DNA from 3 places in the Actinophytocola sediminis genome. Region 1 is predicted to be linked to each of the others. Evidence: riboswitches for the same ligand, from Rfam matches in the RefSeq annotation. Region 1 holds a riboswitch; each other region holds the start of a gene.

The links. Region 1 has a riboswitch for S-adenosylmethionine ahead of ACYVIP_RS18130 (methionine ABC transporter ATP-binding protein). Riboswitches for the same ligand answer to the same signal wherever they lie in the genome.
Region 2: linked by a shared signal. The riboswitch ahead of thrC (threonine synthase) and the one ahead of ACYVIP_RS18130 (methionine ABC transporter ATP-binding protein) in region 1 are both predicted to bind S-adenosylmethionine.
Region 3: linked by a shared signal. The riboswitch ahead of ACYVIP_RS40320 (aminotransferase class V-fold PLP-dependent enzyme) and the one ahead of ACYVIP_RS18130 (methionine ABC transporter ATP-binding protein) in region 1 are both predicted to bind S-adenosylmethionine.

Annotation. Positions count from the first base shown of each region.
Region 1 covers NZ_BAAGXS010000028.1:79,216-86,318, reverse strand. The annotation lists gene ACYVIP_RS18135 (4-(cytidine 5'-diphospho)-2-C-methyl-D-erythritol kinase) at 1-736, opposite strand, end outside; gene ACYVIP_RS18130 (methionine ABC transporter ATP-binding protein) at 787-1,788, opposite strand; SAM riboswitch class I at 1,985-2,074, opposite strand; gene rsmA (16S rRNA (adenine(1518)-N(6)/adenine(1519)-N(6))-dimethyltransferase RsmA) at 2,169-3,032, opposite strand; gene ACYVIP_RS18120 (transglycosylase family protein) at 3,063-4,622, opposite strand; gene ACYVIP_RS18115 (TatD family hydrolase) at 4,816-5,625, opposite strand; gene metG (methionine--tRNA ligase) at 5,759-7,103, opposite strand, start outside.
Region 2 covers NZ_BAAGXS010000011.1:117,147-124,249, forward strand. The annotation lists gene ACYVIP_RS07445 (DegV family protein) at 1-312, shown strand, start outside; gene ACYVIP_RS07450 (helix-hairpin-helix domain-containing protein) at 454-1,392, shown strand; gene ACYVIP_RS07455 (ComEC/Rec2 family competence protein) at 1,389-3,851, shown strand; gene thrC (threonine synthase) at 4,005-5,264, opposite strand; SAM riboswitch class I at 5,276-5,402, opposite strand; gene holA (DNA polymerase III subunit delta) at 5,693-6,670, shown strand; gene rpsT (30S ribosomal protein S20) at 6,879-7,103, opposite strand, start outside.
Region 3 covers NZ_BAAGXS010000091.1:26,076-33,178, forward strand. The annotation lists gene ACYVIP_RS40295 (pyridoxal phosphate-dependent aminotransferase) at 1-264, shown strand, start outside; gene ACYVIP_RS40300 (DUF167 domain-containing protein) at 261-533, shown strand; gene ACYVIP_RS40305 (M28 family metallopeptidase) at 610-1,587, opposite strand; gene ACYVIP_RS40310 (potassium/proton antiporter) at 1,700-3,187, shown strand; gene sthA (Si-specific NAD(P)(+) transhydrogenase) at 3,190-4,605, opposite strand; SAM riboswitch class IV at 4,657-4,772, shown strand; gene ACYVIP_RS40320 (aminotransferase class V-fold PLP-dependent enzyme) at 4,810-6,138, shown strand; gene ACYVIP_RS40325 (HepT-like ribonuclease domain-containing protein) at 6,149-6,418, shown strand; gene lspA (signal peptidase II) at 6,461-7,103, shown strand, end outside.

The DNA of each region.
Region 1 (7,103 bases):
TCCGGCGCAGCCCCGGCCGCAGCGACACCGCGGCCGCCTGCAGGTCGTTGCCGAGCAGCAGCGCGAGCTGACGCGCGTCGCCAGCGGCCAGCGCCTCGAGCACCGGCTCGACCGCGCCCACCCTCGGCGGCTCGCCGGTGTCCCGCAGCCGGTCGAGCTCCGCGTAGACCTTCGGCGTCGCCAGCCCACCTCTGGCGAACGCGATCACCCAGTGGAACGTGTGCCTGGTCAGCACCGGGACGATCCGCTCGCCCCGCCCGGTGCCCAGCGCGGTACCGCCGTGCAGCATGAACGGCACGTCGCTGCCGAGCACCGCGGCCACCGAGGCCAGCTCGTCCCGGCTGATCTCCAGCTTCCACAGGTTCGCGAGGCCGAGCAGGGTCGCGGCCGCGTCCGCGCTGCCGCCGGCCATCCCGCCGGCGACCGGGATGCCCTTGCGGATCAGCACCCGCACCTTGGGCTCGTCCGCGTCCTTGCCCGCGTACCTGGCCAGCTCCTCGACCGCCCGCCAGGCCAGGTTGGCCCCGTCGGTGGGCACCGCGGCCGCGCCCTCGCCCTGGACCTCGACCCCGGGCTCGTCGGCGATCGCCACGGTCACGTCGTCGGTCAACGACAGCGACTGGAAGATCGTGGACAGCTCATGGAAGCCGTCCTTGCGTACCTCACCGACCGCGAGGTGAAGGTTCACCTTGGACGGGACGCGGACGGTGACCGGGCGGGGCACTACAGCGAGCACCAGCCCAGCCTACGGCTCCCGCGTCCCGGCCAAGGAGGGTCCGTCACGAGTCAGGCGACCTGTAGCGCCCGCGACGACTGGTGGTGCACCGCGGCCCCGCGCTCGGCGAGCCAGCCGAGCGCGGCGTCGGCGAGGTGACCGTGCAGCCCGAGGCGGAACCGCGCGACCGGCGTCTCGCCGATCTTGGTCACCCCGCCGCCGACCACCGAGATGTCGGTGCCGAACCGGCTGGTGGCCTCCGGCAGCAGCGAGCCGACCGCGGCGAACCCGATCAGCACGACGTCCGCGACACCGGCGTACCCGCCGGGCACCTGGCCGTCGATGGCCGGCAGCACGGCCTGCGCGACCAGGCTTTCCTGGTCGCCGACCAGGTCGAGCAGCCGCCCGCTCTCCAGCAGCCGGCCGTGGTCGAGCACGGCCACGTCGTCGGCGATGCGCCGCACCACGCTGGTGTCCTGGGTGGCGACCAGCACCGTCGCGCCGAGCTCTGCCCGCGCCCGGTCGAGCACGGCGAGCACGCCGGCGACCCCGGCGTCGTCCAGGTCGGCGGTCGGGTCGTCGGCGAGCACCACGGCCGGGTCGCCGACCAGCGCCCTGGCCACCGCCACCCGCTGCCGTTGACCGGGCGTGAGCTGGGCGGGGTAGGTGGCGGCGCGGTCGGTGAGGCCGATCAGGTCGAGCACCTTGCCGACCCGCTCCCGGCGCAGCGGACCGTCCATGCCGGCCTGCTCCAGCGGCACCGCGATGTTGCCGGCGGCCGTGCGCTGGCCGAGCAGCGAGTCCCTCGGCGGCACCACGCCGATCCGGGAACGGGCCACCCGCAGGCTGCGCTCGTCCAACATGCCGGTGTTGCGCCCGTCGAGGCGGAACACCCCACTGTCCGGACGCTCACGCAGCGACAGCACCCGCGCGAGGGTCGACTTGCCGGCACCGGTCGGGCCGACCACGCCGACGATGACGCCGTCCGGGACGTCGAGGGTGACGTCGTCGAGGGCCACGACCGAGCCGGAAGTACTTCGGAAGGATTTGCTGAGGTTCTCCAGGGTGATCACAGTGCGCTCCAGTCCAGGCGCGAGCGAACGAACTCGCATGCCGGTAAACCCAGTTCAACTGGGTGAGTAAGGGGTGTCAGAAAGTCGGTATGGGCTCGAGAATCAGCTTGTTGAGCACATAGGACGACAGCCCGTGACCGTGCGCCGGCACTGGTCGATGACCCGCCTGGTAGTGAGCATGACCATCGCTCTCACTCCTCCATCGTTCCTGGCGGTAGCACCTGCTCGCGATGAGTGGTTGCTGCGGCGTCTCGGAGCCAGGTCTCTCAGCCGCTCGGGATGGATTAACCGCACTCAGTCAACCTGACGACGGGTGAAGATCGCAACGTCCATCCGGTGGATCCGGTGAGCGTCACACCGGCGCTCGATCCGGAATAAGGTCAGCCGCCCGCGACACCGGCCAGCCGCGCGAAGTCGGCGACGGCGAGTTGCTCGCCCCTGGTCGTCGGGTCGATGCCGGCCAACTCGAGTAACTCCCCCGCTGCCCGCGCGGACCCCGCCCAGCCGGCCAGCGCGGCCCGCAGGGTCTTACGCCGCTGTGCGAAGGCCGCGTCCACCAGGGAGAACACCCTGGTCCGCTGCCCAATCGGCGACTCCCGGCGGGTCAGCAGGACCAGCGCGGAGTCGACGTTGGGCACCGGCCAGAAGACCGCGCGCGGCACCGTGGCCACCCGGCGGGCGTGCGCGTACCAGGCGATCTTGACGCTCGGCACGCCGTAGGTGCGCGATCCCGGCCCGGCGACCATCCGGTCGGCCACCTCGGACTGGACCATGACCAGCGCCTTGGCCAGGCCAGGCAGTTCGTTGAGCAGGTGTAGCACTACCGGTACCGAGACGTTGTACGGCAGGTTGGCCACCAGCGCGGTCGGCGCGGCGCCGAGGCGCTCGGCGGTGACCCGCACGGCGTCGTCCTCGATCACCCGCAGCCGGTCACGCAGGGCGGGCGCGCGTTCACCGACGGTCTCGGGGAGCTTCCCGGCCAGAACCGGGTCGATCTCGACCGCGAGCACCGTGGCACAGGCCGGCAGCAGGGCGAGGGTGAGCGATCCGAGGCCCGGACCGACCTCGATGACCACGTCGTCCTCGGCCAGGTCGGCGGCACGCACGATGCGCCGGACCGTGTTGGGGTCGTGGACGAAGTTCTGGCCGAGCCGCTTGGTCGGCCGGATGTCGAGTTCGTCGGCGAGACGGCGCACGTCGGCCGGCCCGAGCAACAAGCTGCTGTCCGTTCCGCCGCGCACCACCAGGCGAGCCTAGTGCCCGCCCCTGATCGCCTACCTGGGCAGGCCGAGCTCGCCAGAACAGTGCGGCCAGGCGCCGTAGCTGCCGCCCGCGCCGTCGCGCACCTTGGTGGCGATCGCGATCTGCTGCTCACGGGTGGCCTGGTGGGCGTCGGGGGCGTACTGCTCGCCGCCGTTGGCGTCCCAGGTGCCGGGGCTGAACTGCAGGCCGCCGTAGTAGCCGTTGCCGGTGTTGGCCGCCCAGTTGCCGGTGGACTCACACTGCGCGAGCGCGTCCCAGACCTCGCCGTCGGAGATCACCGGGACCGGGGGCTCCTTGGTGCCGATCCGGACGATCTTCGGCTTCGGCTTCTTGGTGACCTTGGCGCCGATCTCCTCGCGGTCGATCTCCGTACCGTTCTTGATCGTGATCCGGTAGGTGACGATCCGCTCGCCCGCCGCGCCCGGGTCGAGCACGACCTCGGTGCCCTCGTCGGCGTTGGGGTCCTCGACCTCCTGCACCGGCGGGGCGACCTTCTCGGTCTTGTTGACCACGGTGACGCCGTTGCGGGTGATCCGCACCTCGGCGCCGTCGGTGACCTTGAGGTCGCCGCCGGGGGTGATGGTGTCTTCCTTGCCGAGCTCGAGCTTCAGCGACCCGAGCAGCTCGTCGACGGTGACCGCGTGGGTCTGCATCGCCTTGGGCGCGTTGCCGCCGTCGAAGAGGGTGATGTTCTTGACGGTCTTGATCTCCATCGACATGCCGCTCAGCGGGACCGAGCTGTTCATCTCGTGGGACATCCACGCACCGTCGACGGTGACGTTGGCCGCCTTGAGGGCGTCCTCGACGGTCGTCGCGCGGACCCAGACGTCGCGCTGCTCGCCGTCGATCGTCAGCTGCAGCTGGCGGCCGCGCTGGAGGACGATCGTGCCGCCGTCGTTGATGCCCGCGGCGGGCGAGGGGGACAGCGCGTCGTGCTTGCCGACGTCGAGGCCCTCGTCCTCCAGCACCTCGCCGACGGTGGAGGCGTAGGTGCTGACCTCGTGGGACTTGCCGTCGATGTCGACGGTGACCGACTTGTTCATCGCGATGGCCGCGGCGCTGCCGCCGATCATCGAGACCAGGATCGAGGCCAGCGAAGCCTTGAGAACGGTCTTCTTCCACCGCTTGATGCCGGTGGCGAGGCCGCGGTCCTCGTCCTCGGTCTCGGTGTCCGGCAGCCGGCGCACCCTCGGCATGCCTGGCATCTCGGACAGGTCGTCCGGGATGACGGGCAGCACGGTGGTCTCGGCGTTGATCAGCCGGATGAGCTCGTCGACGTCGACGTTGGCGACGGCCATGAGCTCGTCTGCCTGGGGGCCGAGGGCGACCCGCACGTCGTCCGGGGTGATGGCCAGCGAGCCGCTGTAGGCGTCGAGCTCGGCCTCGGGCAGCTGGCCGTAGGTGGAGCTGCCCTGCTGGTAGAAGTCCGGGAACTCCGAGCGCCAGGCGCGGAAGTCCTCGTCCAGGACCGCGGTCGCGGTTGCGGAGGGCGCCTCGACGGGGGTGAACCAGTCGGTGTCGGCGAAACCGCCACCGGAACCGTCAAAACCGCCGGATCTGTATCCGCTCACAGGGTCGTTACCTCCAGAGAATGGCCGTGGGAGAGCCCGACAACCGCTCTCGGTCTCTCCGGGACCGCCTCGTCCCGGCTACGGTCACGGGACAGTAACGGCGACTGGCAGGTTGCGCAAACACTTCGTGGAGCGACGTGAGCCTGGTCACTTCACGAATGGAGTAGCCCTGGACGCCTGTTCATACCAATGCTCACGCCTCGCGTTCACCCGACTCACGCGGCGTAGCGTCCGGCAGGCGGAAGACCCGCGCGGCGTTCGCGGCCACCGCCGCGCCGAGTTCGGCCACGTCCGCACCTCTGAGCTGCGCAAGGTCCCGCAGGGTGTACGCGGCGCAGTAGGGCTCCCCTCGCCGGCCGCGGAAGGGATGGGGGGTGAGGAAGGGCGCGTCGGTCTCCACCAACAACTGGTAAGTGGGAATCTGAACCGCCGCCTCACGAAGCGCCCGCGCATTGCGAAATGTCACGGTTCCGGCCAACGACAGCACGTACCCGCGATCGACACAGCGCCGGGCGAACTCCAGGTCGCCGGAGAAGCAGTGGAACACCACCGTCTCCGGCGGTCCCTCCTCCTCGAGCACCCGCCAGACGTCCTCGTGCGCGTCCCGGTCGTGGATCATCAGCGGCTTGCCGACCCGCTTGGCCAGGTCGATGTGCCAGCGGAACGCCTCCTGCTGAGCCGCCGGGGGCGAGTAGTCCCAGTAGTAGTCCAGGCCGGTCTCGCCGACGGCCACCACGCGGGGCCTGCCGGCCAGCTCCTCGAGCACGGCCCGCTCGGCGTCCGAGAACGCCGCGGTGCGCGTCGGATGCACCGCGACGGCGGCGAACACCCGCTCGTCCCAGCTCGCCGCCTCAGCGGCCCACCTGGCGGCGGCGAGGTCGTCGGCCACGGTCACCACCCGCGCCACGCCGGCACTGGCCGCCCGGTCGAGCATCGCCGAGACGTCGGCCGCGTCCTTGGCGCCACACGCGTCCAGATGCGTGTGCGCATCCACAATCGGCACCGGCAACCTCTCCGGCACCGGCACCCCCGCCTCCACCACTCCCGCCTCCCCGGAGTCGACCGCAGCGAAGGGTCCCTTCGCTGCATCCAATGCAGTGAAGGGACCCTTCGCTGCGTTTCTGCCGCGGGGCCGGTCAGGCCTGTTCGATCGGGGCCCAGTCGGGGCCGGTCTCGCCGAGTTTCGGGTCGAGTTTGGTGAACAGGGGGGTTGGTTTGTCCAGGGGGCGGCCGACCTCGATCGGGGTGGACTCCCAGCGGGCCTGTTCGGCGGCGTAGTCGCCGGTCAGGATCGGATTGACCTTGCCGGCGACGTCCAGGTCGTCGACGTCCACCAGGTCGGGCTGGGACGCCCAGGTGCCCGACGCACCGAGCGCCTCGTGCACCTTCTGCGCGCTGTGCGGCAGGAACGGCGTCAGCAGCGTGTTCGCGTCCTGGACCACCTGCAGTGCCGTGTGCAGGATCGTGTCCCGGCGCGCGGGGTCGTCCTTCTTCTTCCACGGCTCCTGGTCGGACAGGTACTTGTTCGCCGCGCCGACCACCCGCATCGCCTCGGTGACCCCGGCGCGGAACCGCGACCGCGACAGGTGCTCGCCGACCGTGCCGAACGCCTCCCTGGCCAGCCGCTTGAGCGCCTCGTCCTCGGCGGTCGGCGTGTCCGGCCTCGGCACCGCGCCGACGTTCTTGTGCGCCATGGACACCGCGCGGTTGACCAGGTTGCCCCACTCGTTGGCCAGCTCGAAGTTGATCCGGCGGACGAACTCGTCCCAGGTGAAGTCGGCGTCCTGGGTCTCCGGACCGGCGGCGGAGATGAAGTACCGCAGGGTGTCCGGGCCGAACTCGCGCAGGAAGTCGCCGAGGTAGATCACCGTGCCCCGGGAGGTGGAGAACTTCGCGCCGCTCATCTTGAGGAACTCGCTGGAGGCGATCTCCGTCGGCAGGTTCAGCGTGCCGTAGCGGCCGGGCTCGCCGCCGTGGTCGCCCGCACCGTTGTGGCCGAGCAGCAACGCGGGCCAGATCTGGGCGTGGAAGGTGATGTTGTCCTTGCCCATGAAGTACACGGCCTGCGCGTCCGGCGCGTGCCACCACTGCTGCCAGGCGTCCTTGTCGCCCGACCGGCGGGCCCACTCGACGCTGGCGGAGAAGTAGCCGATGACCGCGTCGAACCAGACGTAGAACCGTTTGAGCGGCTGGTCGCGCCAGCCGTCGAGCGGGATCGGCACGCCCCAGTCCAGGTCACGGGTGATCGGCCGGGGCCGCATGTCGTCGACCAGGTTGCGGGTGAAGTTGAGGACGTTGGGCCGCCAGTCGGTCTTGGTGGACAGCCACTTGCCGAGGGTCTGGGTGAACGCCGGCAGGTCGAGGAACAGGTGCTCGGTCTCGACGAACTTCGGCACCTCGCCGTTGATCCGCGACTTCGGCCTGATCAGGTCGGCGGCGTCGAGCTGGTTGCCGCAGTTGTCGCACTGGTCGCCGCGGGCG
Region 2 (7,103 bases), on a different contig from region 1:
CTCGCGGTGCGGCCGGTGTTGCACGTGGCGGAGGGGCGGATCGAGCCGCTGGAGAAGGTGCGCACGACCCATCGGGCGATGTTGCGGCTGGTCGACCTCGCCGAGCGGGCCGCGGTGGTCACCGGCGCGAGCGCGGTCGAACTCGCCGTGCACCATCTCGCCGCGCACGACCGGGCGGTGGAACTCGCCACCCGGCTCGACGAGCGGATCTCGCCGGCCTCGGGCTGTGTCGTGTCCGAACTCGGCGCCGCCATCGGTGCGCACACCGGGCCCGGCATGCTCGGGGTTGTGGTCTGCCCGGTCGAACCCTGAACCCTCCAGGCTTGCACACCGGTCCGACAATCGACGCCGGCTGACCGGCGAATCGGCCCAGTTGTCCACAACACCCCCACTTGTCCACAGCAACGCCCTCACCGCCCCCACTCCCGGAATTTCCGTCCTAGCGTCGACGGCGTGATCGACACGACCGCCCGGCGCGACCGCCGCACCAGCACCCGCCTCGACCAAGTGATCAATCAGGCCGGTCCCGACCTACCGTGGCGGGAGCCGACCTCGGACGACTCGGTACTCCTGCCCGCACCTGAGCCATGGCCGCCAGATCCGCCCCCGGCGCGCGAGGGCCCACCAGCCGAGACGTGCCCGCCGAGCACTCGCCTGTCCAACGCGTCACCGGACGACGGCCCGCTCCTGGCGCACGGGTGGCCGACCGCCACACCGTGGTGGCGTCGTCTGCTGCGCTGGTTGCCCGAACGGTGGCTACCCGCGCGCACCGCCGACCCACCTCGGTGGCGGCTGGCCATGCTCGCGGCCGCCGGGGTGCTGATCGGCATCGCCGTGGCGGTCGGATTCGCGCTGTCCGGCTCACCCGCCGAACCCGAGGTGCCGCCCGCGCTGCCGGCCGCCTCGGTCAGCGAGGTGCGCACGCCGGCCGGCGCGACGGCACCGGCCGCCGACAGCTCGATCGTGATCAGCGTGGTCGGCCGGGTCACCACACCGGGCCTGGTCACCCTTCCTGGCGGGTCGCGCGTGGCGGACGCGCTCGAAGCGGCCGGTGGCCCCGTCCCCGGAGCGAACCTGGGCAACCTCAACCTCGCGCGCCGCCTCGGCGACGGCGAGCAGATCTATGTCGGTGTGCCCGCACCGCCCGGCGCCGAAGTCGCCGCGGCCGCGCCGGCCGACGGCCAGCCGGGCGCCGCCGCGCGCGTCGACCTGAACACCGCGACCCTGGCCACGTTGGACACGCTGCCCGGCGTCGGGCCCGTCACTGCCCAGCGGATCCTCGACTGGCGCACCCAGCACGGCCGGTTCGCCTCGGTCGAGCAACTGCGGGAGATCGAGGGCATCGGACCGACTCGCTTCAGCAGGCTCAAGGACCTGGTGGTGGCGGGATGAGCCTGACCAGAGTGTGGGGCGGTCCGACCGGCGCACCGGACTGGCGGTTGGTGCCGGCCGCGTTGGCGGTCTGGCTCGCCACGATGCTCGGGCTGCTGCTCGGGTGGTGGTGGGCCACGGTCGGCGGCGTCCTGGCCGTGGGCGCCGGAGGCATGGTCGTGGTCTCGGCCCGGCGACAGGCACCGCTGACGCGCTGGTGGCGGCTGGGCGTCGGGTGGTCGTTGCTGGTCAGCGGACTGCTGGTGGGCGTCCTCAGCACCGGACGGCTCCGCGCGGCCGAGGACGACCCGCTGCGGGCATCGGCGAGTGCCGGTGCCGAGGGGGTGTTCCGGGTGACGGTCAGCGAACGTCCCCGGCCGGTCTTCTCCGCCGGCTTCGGTGGCCAGCCCGGCGGGGTGCGGACGGTCGTGGTGCCGGGGCGGGTGCGGGCGGCGGTGGTCGAGGGCATTCAGGTCATCTCCACCGGCCGGGTGGTGCTGCTCGCCCCGGCCGACCGTTGGTCGACCCTGCTGCCGGGGCAGGACGTGACGACCGCCGCGCAGCTGGTCCCGGCACGCACCGGTGAGCTGACCGTGGCCGTGCTGCGGGTCCGCGGACCGCCGGGGGAGGTCTCCGAGGCCGACGTGTGGCAGCGCGTCGCGCAGTCGCTGAGAGCGGGGCTGCGGGATGCCGCCTCGGTCCTGGACCCGGAGCCGGCCGGATTGCTGCCCGGGTTGGTCGTCGGCGACACCGACCGGCTGTCCCGGCAGGTCGAGGACGAGTTCACGGCGGCCGGAATGGCGCACTTGCTGGCCGTGAGTGGCGCGAACTTGGCGATCGTGTGCGTGGCGGTGCTGTTCCTGCTGCGTGCGATGCGGGTCGGGCCGCGTGGTGCGGCCGTCGGTGCGATGGGCGCGCTCGTCGGGTTCGTGGTGCTCGCCGGGCCGGAACCCAGCGTGCTGCGCGCCGGTGTCATGGGCACCGTCGGTCTGCTGGCGCTGGCGATGGGTCGGGAACGTGCGGCGCTGCCGGCGCTGGGCACCGCGGTGATCGTGTTGGTGCTGTGGGACCCGGCCATGGCGGTGAGTTTCGCGTTCGCGTTGTCCGTGCTGGCCACGGCCGGACTGGTGTTGCTCGCGCCGCGGTGGGCCGACCGGCTCGCCGCGCGCGGGGTGCCCCGTGGTTTCGCGGACGCGCTCGCGGTTCCGGCGGCGGCGCATCTGGTGACCGCGCCGGTGGTGGCCGGGATGGCGGGCGAGGTCAGCCTGGTCGCGGTACTGGCGAACCTGCTGACCGCCCCGGTGGTCGCGCCGGCGACGGTGCTGGGCGTGCTGGCGGCGCTCACCGCACCGGCGTCCACATGGCTGGCCGAGATGCTGGTTCGGCTCGCAGGGCCGGCGGCCGACTGGCTGATCCTGGTCGCCCGGCATGCCGCTCGGGTGCCCGGCGCCACGATCGGCTGGCCTACCGGGTGGTGGGGTGGGCTGCTGCTGGTGGCGTGCGTGCTGCTGCTGGTCGCGGCGCTGCGGCGTCGGCGCCTCCGGGTGCTGGTGGGTGCCCTGCTCACTGGGCTGTTGGTGGTGGCCGTCCCGGTCAGGGTGATCTCGCCGGGTTGGCCTCCGCCGGGGTGGGCGATGGTCGCCTGCGACGTCGGTCAGGGCGACGCGCTGGTGCTGGCCACCGGGGACGCGGGCCGGGCGGTCGTGGTGGACACCGGCCCGGAGCCAGGGCCGCTGGCTGGGTGCCTGGACCGGCTGGATGTGTCGAGAGTGCCGCTGGTGGTGCTCAGCCATCTGCACGCCGATCACGTCGGCGGGTTGGCCGCGGTGCTGGGCGAACGGACGGTCGGTGCGGTGGGCGTGAGTCCCGCCAGGGAACCGGCCTGGGCATGGGAGGAGGTGCGGGCCGCAGCGGCCGCGGCCGGGGTGCCGATCGTGGAGCTCGACGCGGGGCGACAGCTGGCCTGGCCTGATCTGACGATTGAGGTGTTGGCCCCGATGGCGAAGGAGGTGATGCCCGCGGCGGAGGCCGAGGGTACGGAGATCAACAACGCGTCACTGGTGCTGCGCGCGGCGACGCCGGCTGGGCGGATCCTGCTCAGCGGGGACGTGGAGCTGGCGGCTCAGGCGAGCCTGCTTGGTTCGCGGATAGACCTGTCCGCCGAGGTGCTCAAGGTTCCGCATCACGGCAGCCGGTACACCTCGCCGGAGCTGTTCGCGGCGATCCGGGCACGGGTCGCGGTGGTGAGCGTCGGCGCCGACAACCAGTACGGCCACCCCAACCCGACCACGATGAGCGCGCTCAGCGGCACCGGTGCGCTCGTGATCCGCACCGACACCGACGGAGACGCGGCGATCGTCCCCGACGACGGTGGCCCCCGGGCGGTGACCCGAGGGGCGGCCAGGGGGCCACCGTTCGTTGGGGACGGGCTGGGTCGGGCGGCTGCTCGTCGTCGCGCGCTGGCGTTGAGCGGTGGTTGACGCCACGCAGCGGGTCACCGGTGACCCGCTGACGGCCCTGGCGTGGGATGTCCGGCGCACGACTGGGCAGCGGATTCCTGTGTCCACATAGGACGGCTGGGTCCTGGTGGAGTTTGCGGGTGTTCGGCGGTGGTGGTGTGGTGCGCCACTGTCCTATGAGGACTCCAGGGCTGCGCGGACGGCGGCGGTCGACGGTGGCACGGTGGCGCGCGGGCCGATCTTGTCCTGCACCGCGTCCAGGGTCTTGAGGCCGTCGCCGGTGATGAGCAGGACCGTATCGGCCTCCGGATCGAGCTGGCCGGTGTCGATCAGCTTCTTCGCCGTCGCGACGGTCACGCCGCCGGCTGTCTCGGCGAAGATGCCCTCGGTCCTGGCCAGCAGGCGGATGCCCTCGACGATCTCCTCGTCGGTCACGTCCTCGACCGCGCCGTTCGTCCTGCGCACGGCGTCGAGCACGTACGGGCCGTCGGCGGGAGCGCCGATCGCGAGCGAGCGGGCGATGGTGTCCGGCTTCACCGGGCTCACCACGTCCAGGCCCGCCTTGAACGCGGCGGACACCGGCGAACACCCGGTGGCCTGGGCGCCGAACACCCGATACGGCCTGGCCTCGACCAGACCGAGGTCGGTGAACTCGCGGAAACCCTTGTCCACCTTGGTCAACTGGGCACCGGAGGCCACCGGCACGACGATCTGGTCGGGGAGTCGCCAGCCGAGTTGTTCGGCGACCTCGTAGCCGAGCGTCTTGGAGCCCTCCGCGTAGTACGGGCGGACGTTGACATTGACGAACGCCCAGTCGTCGTGTTCCGCGGCGAGTTCGGTGGCCAGCCGGTTCACGTCGTCATAGTTACCGTCGACCGCGATCAGGGCGCCGTCGTACACGGCGGTGGTGAGGATCTTCGCGCGCTCCAGCGACGACGGGATCAGCACCACCGACTCCCAGCCGGCGCGCGCGGCCGCGGCGGCGACCGCGTTGGCCAGGTTGCCGGTGGACGGGCAGGCCAGCACGGTGAACCCCAGCTGGCGTGCGGCCGCGAGCGCGACGGCGACCACCCGATCCTTGAACGAGTGGGTCGGGTTGCCCGTGTCGTCCTTGACCCACAACGACTTCACGCCGAGCGCGGCGGCGAGCCGGTCGGCCTTCACCAGGCGGGTGAGACCCGGCTCGGTGTTCGGCTGAGTGTCCACATCGGACGGGACGGGCAGCAGGTTGCGGTAGCGCCAGATCGACTTGGGGCCCGACTCGATGTCGGCCCTCGAGATGTCACTGAACTCGTAGGAGACTTCCAGGGGGCCAAAACACTCGATACAGGCGAACTCCGCGGCAAGCGGTACCTGGTGGCCGCACTCCCGGCAGCTGAGCCCGCGCGCGGGCCCGAGGTCGAACGTGGTGGTGGCGTGGGCAGTGACTGTCATCGCGAGGTATCTCCTCATCTGTCCCGCGTACGGGTCGGAATTGGCACCGTGTTCATCACCATTCCTCGCGGTAGCGAATGGCTGACGCCGGTTGCCGGGGCTTCTTCGGGCCGATCCCTCTGCCCCTCTGGATGAGCGGTATTCAGTTGTTCTTCGAACACGTTACGGCACGACCCTCTTTCCAGGCCAATGTGAGGTCCATCATTCGAGAGAGGCACCAGCGGCACTGGCCGCGAATCCGATCCGATCCGGCCCGACCGGGTCGGACGAGGCCGACGTGGGAGCTGTTCGGGACGGGTACTGGGGCGGGGCAGGTCAGGGGACGGGGTGACGGGACGTCGGCACCTCGTCGCGCTGCGCGCTGCCTTGGCCCGGCCGACGGACCCCGCCCGCCACCGGGGTGACCGAGGTGGTGCGAGGATGGCGGGGTGAAGTCACCCGCCGTGACCCCGCCTGCCCTCGAACTCGTCCTCGGCGAGGAGGAGTTGCTGGTGGAACGCGCGGTCCGGGCCGCGGTCGACACCGCCAAGCTCGCCGACCCGTCCGCCGAGCTCACCCGCGTGAAGGTGGCCGACATCAGCCCGCCGGAGCTGGCCGAGCTGGTCAGCCCGTCGCTGTTCGCCGAGCGGCGGGTCATCGTCCTGGAGAGCGCGAACGACGCCAACAAGGACATCGCCGCCGCCATCACCGCCTACCTCAAGGCGCCGGCGGAGAGCGTGCAGCTGGTCGTGCTGCACACCGGCGGCGGTCGTAAGCCGGCGAAGGACCTGGTCGCCGCGTTGCGCTCGGCTGGGGCGAACGTGGTGGACTGCCCGAAGATCACCAAGCCGGGTGACCGGGAAGCCTTTGTGCGCAACGAAATCCGGCGCGCGGGCGGCAAGACCGACGCGGACGCGGTCAGCGCGCTGATCGACTCGGTCGGCTCGGATCTGCGCGAGTTGGCGTCGGCGGCGGCCCAGCTCGTGGCGGACACCGGCGGGCAGGTCACCGCCGAGGAGGTGCGCCGCTACCACCGCGGCCGGGCGGACGTCACCGGGTTCGCGGTGGCGGAGAAGGCGGTCACCGGCGACGTGCCGGGCGCGCTGGAGATGCTGCGCTGGACGATGCAGCTCGGCGTGCCGCACGTGCTGGTCGCCGACGCTCTCGCGGACGCGGTGCGCACCGTCGCGCGGGTCGCCGGCGCGGGCCGGGCGGACCCGTTTCGCTTGTCATCGGAGCTGGGTATGCCGGCGTGGAAGGTGCGCAAGGCACTGTCCCAGTCCCGAGGGTGGCATCCGGCGGGGCTGGTCGCGGCGATGCAGGTGGTCGCGGAGGTGAACGCGGACGTCAAGGGGGTGGCGGCGGACGCGGACTACGCACTCCAGCGCGCCGTCCTCCGCCTTGCCGAAGCCCGCCGACGCACCTAGGCCGCGCTGGCCGCCGCGGCTGGACCCGGATCGCGCTGGCCTGGCCCAGCCGAACGGACACGTGGGCCGTATGGGCTTACGCGGCTGACCAGGCGCTCAGCTGCGCTGGTCGACGCAGCCAGGCAGACACCTGGGCTGTGCTGGTCGACATCTCACAACAAAAACAGCGCTGGCCGCCGAGGCGGCCAGCGCTGTTATCGCTGAGGGCTCAGAGCTGGTTGGCGCGCTTGGCCATGGCGGACTTCTTGTTGGCCGCCTGGTTGGCGTGGATCACGCCCTTGCTCGCCGCCTTGTCCAGCTGGCGGCTGGCGTCGTGGAGCAGCGCTACGGCCTTCTCCTTGTCGCCCGCTTCCGCCGCCTCGCGGAACTTGCGGATCGCGGTCTTCACCGAGGACTTGACGGACTTGTTGCGCAGTCGCGCCTTCTCGTTCGT
Region 3 (7,103 bases), on a different contig from region 1:
GACCTGTCGCCGCTGCTGTCCGGGGTGACGGCCTGGGAGGTCGCCGACCGGCTGCTCGCCGACCACGGGGTGGCGCTGCTGCCCGGGGTCGAGTTCGGTGAGCCGGCGTCCTCGCTGTCCTTCCGGGTGGCGACCGGCCAGCTGACCGGCCGGACCGACGACCAGCGCCGGGCCGTCCTGGCGGCCGACGATCCGCTCACCCTGCCCTGGGTGGCCGCCGCGTTGGACCACCTCACCTCGGCACTGGCCACGCTCTCCCGGTGATCCGCTTCGCCGTGCGGGTCAAGCCGGGCGCCCGCCGCACCTCGGTCGGCGGGCGCTGGCCCGCGCCCGCCGGCGACGCGCTGATCGTCGCGGTCGCCGCCCCGGCCGTCGACGGCAAGGCCAACGAGGCCGTCCGCCGAGCGCTGGCCACCGCGTTCGGCATCCGCCGCCAGGACGTCACGATCGTCACCGGCGACCGCGCCCGCGACAAGATCATCGAACTCACCGCCCCCGAAGCCCCCACCCGCCTGGCCGCCCTCCTCGGCTGACCACCCGCGGATGCCCTGAATGCCTCATTCGGGACGTTCAACGTCCCGAATGAGGCATTCAGGGCGTTGCTCGCGGTCAGGCTCCCAGGGTCCAGACGGCGGCGGCGATGGCGTCGGAGTTGCGGTCAAGGGCGGTCTCGTCGATGTTGGCGGTCGTGTCGCACGCGGAGTGGTAGCAGGGGTCGAACGCCTCGCCCGCGGTGCCGCCCCACTTCTGCGCCTGCTCCGGGGTCTTGGTGTCCTCCGCGCCGGTGAACACCCCACCGGTCGGGATGCCGGCCTCGGCGAACGCCGCGTGGTCGGAGCGGCCGCCGATGGCCACCGGCTCGGTCGGCACGCCCGCCGCCGCGTAGTGGCCGTTGAGCATCTCCTCGAACGCCGCCGAGCCATCGGGCTGACCGTCCGACGAGTAGACGAAGTAGCCCGCGTTCGGCGAGCCGACCATGTCGAAGTTCAGGTATCCGGAGATCTTCGCGACCTCCTCGGCCGGCAGGCTCTGCACGTAGTGCGTCGAGCCAACCAGCCCGAGCTCCTCGGCACCCCACCACGCGAACCGCAGGTGCTTGGTCGGCTGGAGGTTCTGCTCGGCGGCGGTCAGCGCGACCTCCAACAGGGCCGCCGAGCCGGAGCCGTTGTCGTTGATCCCCGGCCCGGACCGCACGCTGTCGGCGTGCCCGCCCACCATCAGCACCGCGTTCTCGTCCCCGCCCGGCCAGTCGGCGATCAGGTTGTACCCGGTGCCGCCCGCGTCGAACTCCTGCAGCGTGGTGACGAACCCGGCGGCGTCCAGCTTGGCCCGCAGGTACTCCAGCCCGGCCAGGTACCCCGGCTGCCCGTGCGCCCGGTTGCCGCCGTTGGCCTCCGCGATCTGTTGCAGCTGGGCCAGATGCGCCTGCACGTCGGCCACCGGGATGTCCGGCGCCGCGGCGAACCGCTCGGTGGCGAACGTCGGGGCTGACGGCTCGCTCGCCTCCGTCGGCGTGGTCGCCGCGCACGCCGCGCCGAGGGTGACCGCGGTGATGCCGAGCGCGGCGAGCGAGCGGATGAGCCTCATGGTCGTCCCTCCGGGGAGTTGCCGATCTCTCGTCAGCGTGTCAACGGTGTGTTTCGCACGCTAGGTTCATTCGTCGGAAAGTTCATCTCGAGTCCCGTCAGGGGAGGTGTGTGTGGCTACCGACCTCGCCCTCGTGCTCGGGGTGGTAGCCGCCGTGCTGCTGGTGGCGGTGCTCGCGGTGCGGGTCTCGGTGCGGCTCGGGTTCCCGTCCCTGCTGCTGTTCCTCGCCATCGGCATGCTGCTCGGCGAGGGCGGCGTCGGCATCGAGTTCGAGAACGCGGAGCTCACCGAGTCGCTCGGGTTGGCCGCGTTGGTGCTGATCCTCACCGAGGGCGGGCTGACGACCCGCTGGCCACAGGTGAAGACCTCACTGTGGCCGGGGATCGTGCTGTCCACCCTGGCCGTCGGGGTGAGCATCGTGGTCACCGGCGTCGCGCTGCACCTGCTGCTCGGCCTCGACTGGCGGATGGCGTTGCTGTGGGGCGCGGTGCTCGCGCCGACCGACGCCGCCGCGGTGTTCAGCGTGCTGCGCAACGTCTCGGTGAGCCGGCGGCTGGTCGGCGCGCTCGAGCTGGAGTCCGGGATGAACGACGCCGCCGCCTACATCGCGGTGGTGCTGCTGGCCTCCGGCGGGGTGGTCACCTGGGACCTGCCGCTGCTGGTGATCTACGAGCTGGTCGTCGGCGCGCTCATCGGCGTCGGGCTCGGCTGGGTCGCGGCGCTCGCGTTGCGCCGCGCGGCGCTGCCGGCCACCGGTCTGTACCCACTCGCGGCGGTCGCGGTGTCGGTGCTCGCGTTCGCCGGCGGGTCGGCGATCCACGCCTCGGGACTGTTGGCGGCCTACGTCTCCGCGCTGGTGCTCGGCAACTCGCGGCTGCCCCACCGCAGCGACACGGTCTCCTTCGCCGAAGGGCTGGGCATCCTGTCCCAGATCGGCCTGTTCGTGTTGCTCGGGCTGTTCATGTCACCCGACCGGGTGCTGCACGCGGTCGTGCCGGGGTTGGTCGCCGGCGCGGTGGTGACGTTGGTCGCCCGGCCGATCTCGGTGAGCCTGTCGGTGGCGGGGTTCCGGATGCCCTGGCGAGAACAGGTGTTCCTGTCGTGGGCCGGGCTGCGTGGCGCGGTGCCGATCGTGCTCGCGATGATCCCGCTTACCGAGGGGATGCCCGGCGCCCAACAACTGGTCGACGCGGTGTTCGTGCTGGTCATCGTGCTCACCCTGGTCCAGGGCAGCACGTTGCAGCTGCTCGCCAAGTTCCTCGGGCTCGGTGGTGGCGCGCATTCCATGGAGGTCTCCGTGGACGCCGCGCCGCTCGACGAGCTCGGCGCGGTGCTGTTGCAGGTGCGGATCCCGTCAGGGTCCAAGCTGCACGGTGTGTACCTGAGCGAGCTGCGGCTGCCGGAGGGCGCGACGGTCAGCCTGCTGGTCCGCGCCGGCGTCGGCCACACGCCGGACTCGACCACGCGGTTGCAGGAGGAGGACCAGCTGCTGGTGGTGGCCACCGAGCAGGTCAGGTCGCGCACCGAGCACCGGATCCGCGCGGTCGACCGGGCAGGCCGGTTCGCCAAGTGGAAGGGCGAGACCGGCGAGGAGCAGTAGCGTCAGTCGGTCAGCTGGTCGATCAGGCGCATCTTGTTCGTCGCGTCCAGCGCGGCCACCTTGTAGGACTCGGCCAGGGTCGGGTAGTTGAACACGGTGTCCACCAGGTAGTCCACCGTGCCGCCGAGGCCCATCACCGCCTGTCCGATGTGGACCAGCTCGGTGGCGTTGGTGCCGAAGACGTGCACCCCGAGCAGCGACCGGTCCACTGGGGACACCAGCAGTTTCAACACGCCGTAGGAGTCGCCGATGATCTGGCCCCGTGCCAGCTCGCGGTAGCGGGAGACGCCGACCTCGAACGGGATGCGCTTCTCGGTCAGCTCGTCCTCGGTGCGGCCGATGTAGCTGATCTCGGGGATGGTGTAGATGCCGATCGGCTGCAGCTCGTGCATGGGGTGGGCCGGTTCGCCGCACGCGTGGTGGGCGGCCAGGCGGCCCTGCTCCATCGAGGTCGCGGCCAGCGCGGGGAAGCCGATCACGTCGCCGACCGCGTAGATGTTGTCCACCGGCGTGCGGAACTCGGCGTCCACCTCGATGCGGCCGCGCTTGTCCGCCTGCAGGCCGGCGGCCGGCAGGTCGAGGTGCTCGGTCATGCCCTGGCGGCCGGCCGAGTACATCACCATGTCGGCGGGGATCTTCTTGCCGCTCTCCAGGATGGTGACCGTGCCCTTGGCGTAGCGCTCGACGGCGGTGACCGTCTCACCGAACCGGAAGGTGACCGCGAGGTCGCGCAGCTGGTACTTGAGCGCCTCGACGACCTCGGTGTCGCAGAAGTCGAGCATCCGCATCCGCTGCTCGATCACCGTGACCTTGGTGCCCAGCGCGGCGAACATCGACGCGTACTCGATGCCGATCACCCCGGCGCCGACGACGATCATCGAGCGCGGGATCCGGTCGAGCCCGAGAATGCCGTCGGAGTCGATGATCGTCTGCTCGTCGAAGTCCACTGTGGACGGTCGGGCGGGGGTGGTGCCGGTGGCGATCACGATCTTGGTGGCGGTGACCGAGCGTTCCTGCCCGGTGCCGTCGGTGACCTGCACGGTGTTGCGGTCGAGGAACCGGCCCATGCCGGGCAGCACGTCGATGCCGTTGCGGGCCAGCTGCGCGCGGATCACGTCGACCTCGCGGCCGACCACGTGGCTCGTGCGGGCGGTCAGGTCGGCGATGGTGATCTCGTCCTTGACCCGGTAGCTCTGCCCGTACAGGTCGCGCTGGGACATGCCGGTCAGGTAGAGGACGGCCTCACGCAGGGTCTTGGACGGGATGGTGCCGGTGTTGATGCACACGCCGCCGATCATGTTGCGGCGCTCGACCAGCCCGACGTTGGCGCCGAGCTTGGCGGCCGCGATGGCCGCCTTCTGCCCGCCGGGACCCGAGCCGAGCACCAGCAGGTCGTAGTCGCTCGCAAGCTCACTCATGCCGTCAGTCTGGCAATGCTCGAGGACGGTCGGCTACTCTGGTCCCTCGAAGGTCATGAGTGTCAGCGCGAAGCCCCGGCTTGCTGACCGGCAACCCTCCAACCGCGGTGGGGTGCCCCGGGTGAGGACCTGGCCCTCCGCGCGGTGCGGGCGGGCAAGCGCGGGTCCCCGTGGGCGGGGTCCCCGACCCGGGAGTGAACTCCGATGACCCTCGCCATTCCGCACGCTCGACCGGTCCTCGACGCGGTGCCGCCGGTGGCCGGCGCCCAGCTCACGGTGCCGCTGGTCGACGGGCGCGCGGTGCCCTACGCGAACCTCGACCACGCGGCCAGCGCGCCGTGCCTGCTGGCCGTGCGGGACGCGGTCGACGAGCTGCTGCCCTGGTACGCGAGCGTGCACCGGGGCGCCGGGTTCGCCTCGCAGGTGTCGACCAGGGTCTACGAGCAGGCCCGCGAGGTGGTGCGCTCGTTCGTCAGGGCGCGTGGCACGGACTCGGTGGTGTTCACCCGCAACACGACGGATGCGATGAACCTGCTGGCCAGGACGTTGCCACGGGGCACGTCGGTGGTGGTGTTCGACACCGATCACCACGCGGCGCTGCTGCCGTGGCGCGGCCGGCTGGTGCGCCGGATCTCGTCGGTGGCCGCGCTGGGGGAGGCGTTGCGGTCGTGTCCGACCGGGCCGAGGCTGGTGGTGGTGACCGGGGCGTCGAACGTGACCGGTGAGCTGTGGCCGGTGTCCTCGGTGGTCGCGACCGCGCGCGAGCACGGTGCTCGGGTGGTGCTCGACGCCGCGCAGCTCGCGCCGCACCGCCCGGTGGACGTGCGCGCGCTGGACGTGGACTACGTGGTGCTCTCCGGCCACAAGCTGTACGCGCCGTTCGGCGTCGGTGCCCTGGTCGGCCGCGCGGACTGGCTGCGGGCGGCGGCCCCGTACCTGGCCGGCGGCGGCGCGTCCAGCCTGGTCGCCGACGACCTGTCGGTGTCCTGGTCGGCCGGGGTGGAGCGGCACGAGGCCGGCACGCCCAACGTGGTCGGCGCGCACGCGCTCGCGGTGGCGTGCCGGACGATCCAGTCATGGGGCTGGGAGTCGATCATCGGCCATGAGCGGGCGTTGCTCGACCGGTTGCGTGCCGGGCTCGCCGGAGTGCCCGGCCTGCGGGAGCTGAGCCTGTTCGACGCGGACCGGGTGGCGGTGGTCAGCTTCGCGGTCGATGGCCACGACCCCGGGCTGCTGGCCGCGGCGCTGTCGGCCGAGTACGGCATCGGGGTCCGCGACGGGGCGTTCTGCGCGCATGTGGCGACGCGACGGCTGCTGGCGGGGGCCGGTGTGCCGGGCGGGCGGGCGTTACGGGCGAGCCTGGGGCTCGGCAGCACGGTCGAGCACGTCGACCGGGTGGTGTCGGCGCTGCACACCCTGGTCGCCGACGGCCCCGCCTGGGACTACGCGCTGGCCGACGGCCGCTGGACGCCGACCCCCGACCCGCGCGGCCTGCCCGCGTTCCTGGCTGGTGAGCCGCCGGCAGGTCAGTAGGATGATCGGGGTGGGTGACACCGAGACCCGGGAGCTGGACGCCGAGTCGTTCCGAGAGTTCGGTGCGCGAGCTGTCGACCCGAACGTCGTGTTCGCCGGACTGGCGCGCATCCGGGACCTGCTCGATGACCTGGCGGCTTCCTCGGTCGGGATGCGGAACCTGCTCGTGCACGAGTACCTGGAGATCGACGTCGAGCAGGTCGCCGCCGCGGTGCCGCTCGCCCTGGACGGTTACCGGCGGTATGTGGCCGCTGTTGCCGGTTTCGTCACCCGTGGTTGATGTGCCGGACAGCTCCGTTCGGGGGACGTGGACAATGGCCGGGTGAGCGACGAGCCCAGAACCGGCACCGAGGCCGAGACCGGCGTGCCGGATGCCGACGAGAACACGCCGGTCGCCGGCGGCGACGGGCCAGGCGACACCCCGCCACCGGCGGACGTCCGGCCCCCGCGCCGGGCCTGGCTGTTCGCCGTCGTGGCGCCGGTGTTGCTGGTCGCGGACGTGATCACCAAGATCGTGGCGGTCTCGGCGCTCGACGGGGAACCGCCGGTCCGGGTGCTCGGCGGGTTCGTCTACCTGCAGATCGTGCGCAACCCGGGTGCCGCGTTCGGCATGGCCACCGGGATGACCTGGCTGCTGACCCTGGTCGCGCTCGGGGTCGTGGTCGCGATCATCTGGATCATGCCCAAGCTGCGGTCGGTCGGCTGGGCGGTCGGGCTCGCGATGGTGCTCGCCGGGGCGCTGGGCAACCTCATCGACCGGTTCTTCCGCGAGCCGGGGCCGTTGCGTGGGCACGTGGTGGACTTCGTCTCGGTCCTGGAGCCCAACGGGTCCTTCTTCCCGGTCTTCAACGTCGCCGACTCCGCGATCGTCTGCGGCGGCGCGCTCATCGTGCTGATGGCCCTGCTCGGTCGCGACTACGACGGCACGTCCACAAAAGACAAAGCAACCGACAAGGCAACCGACA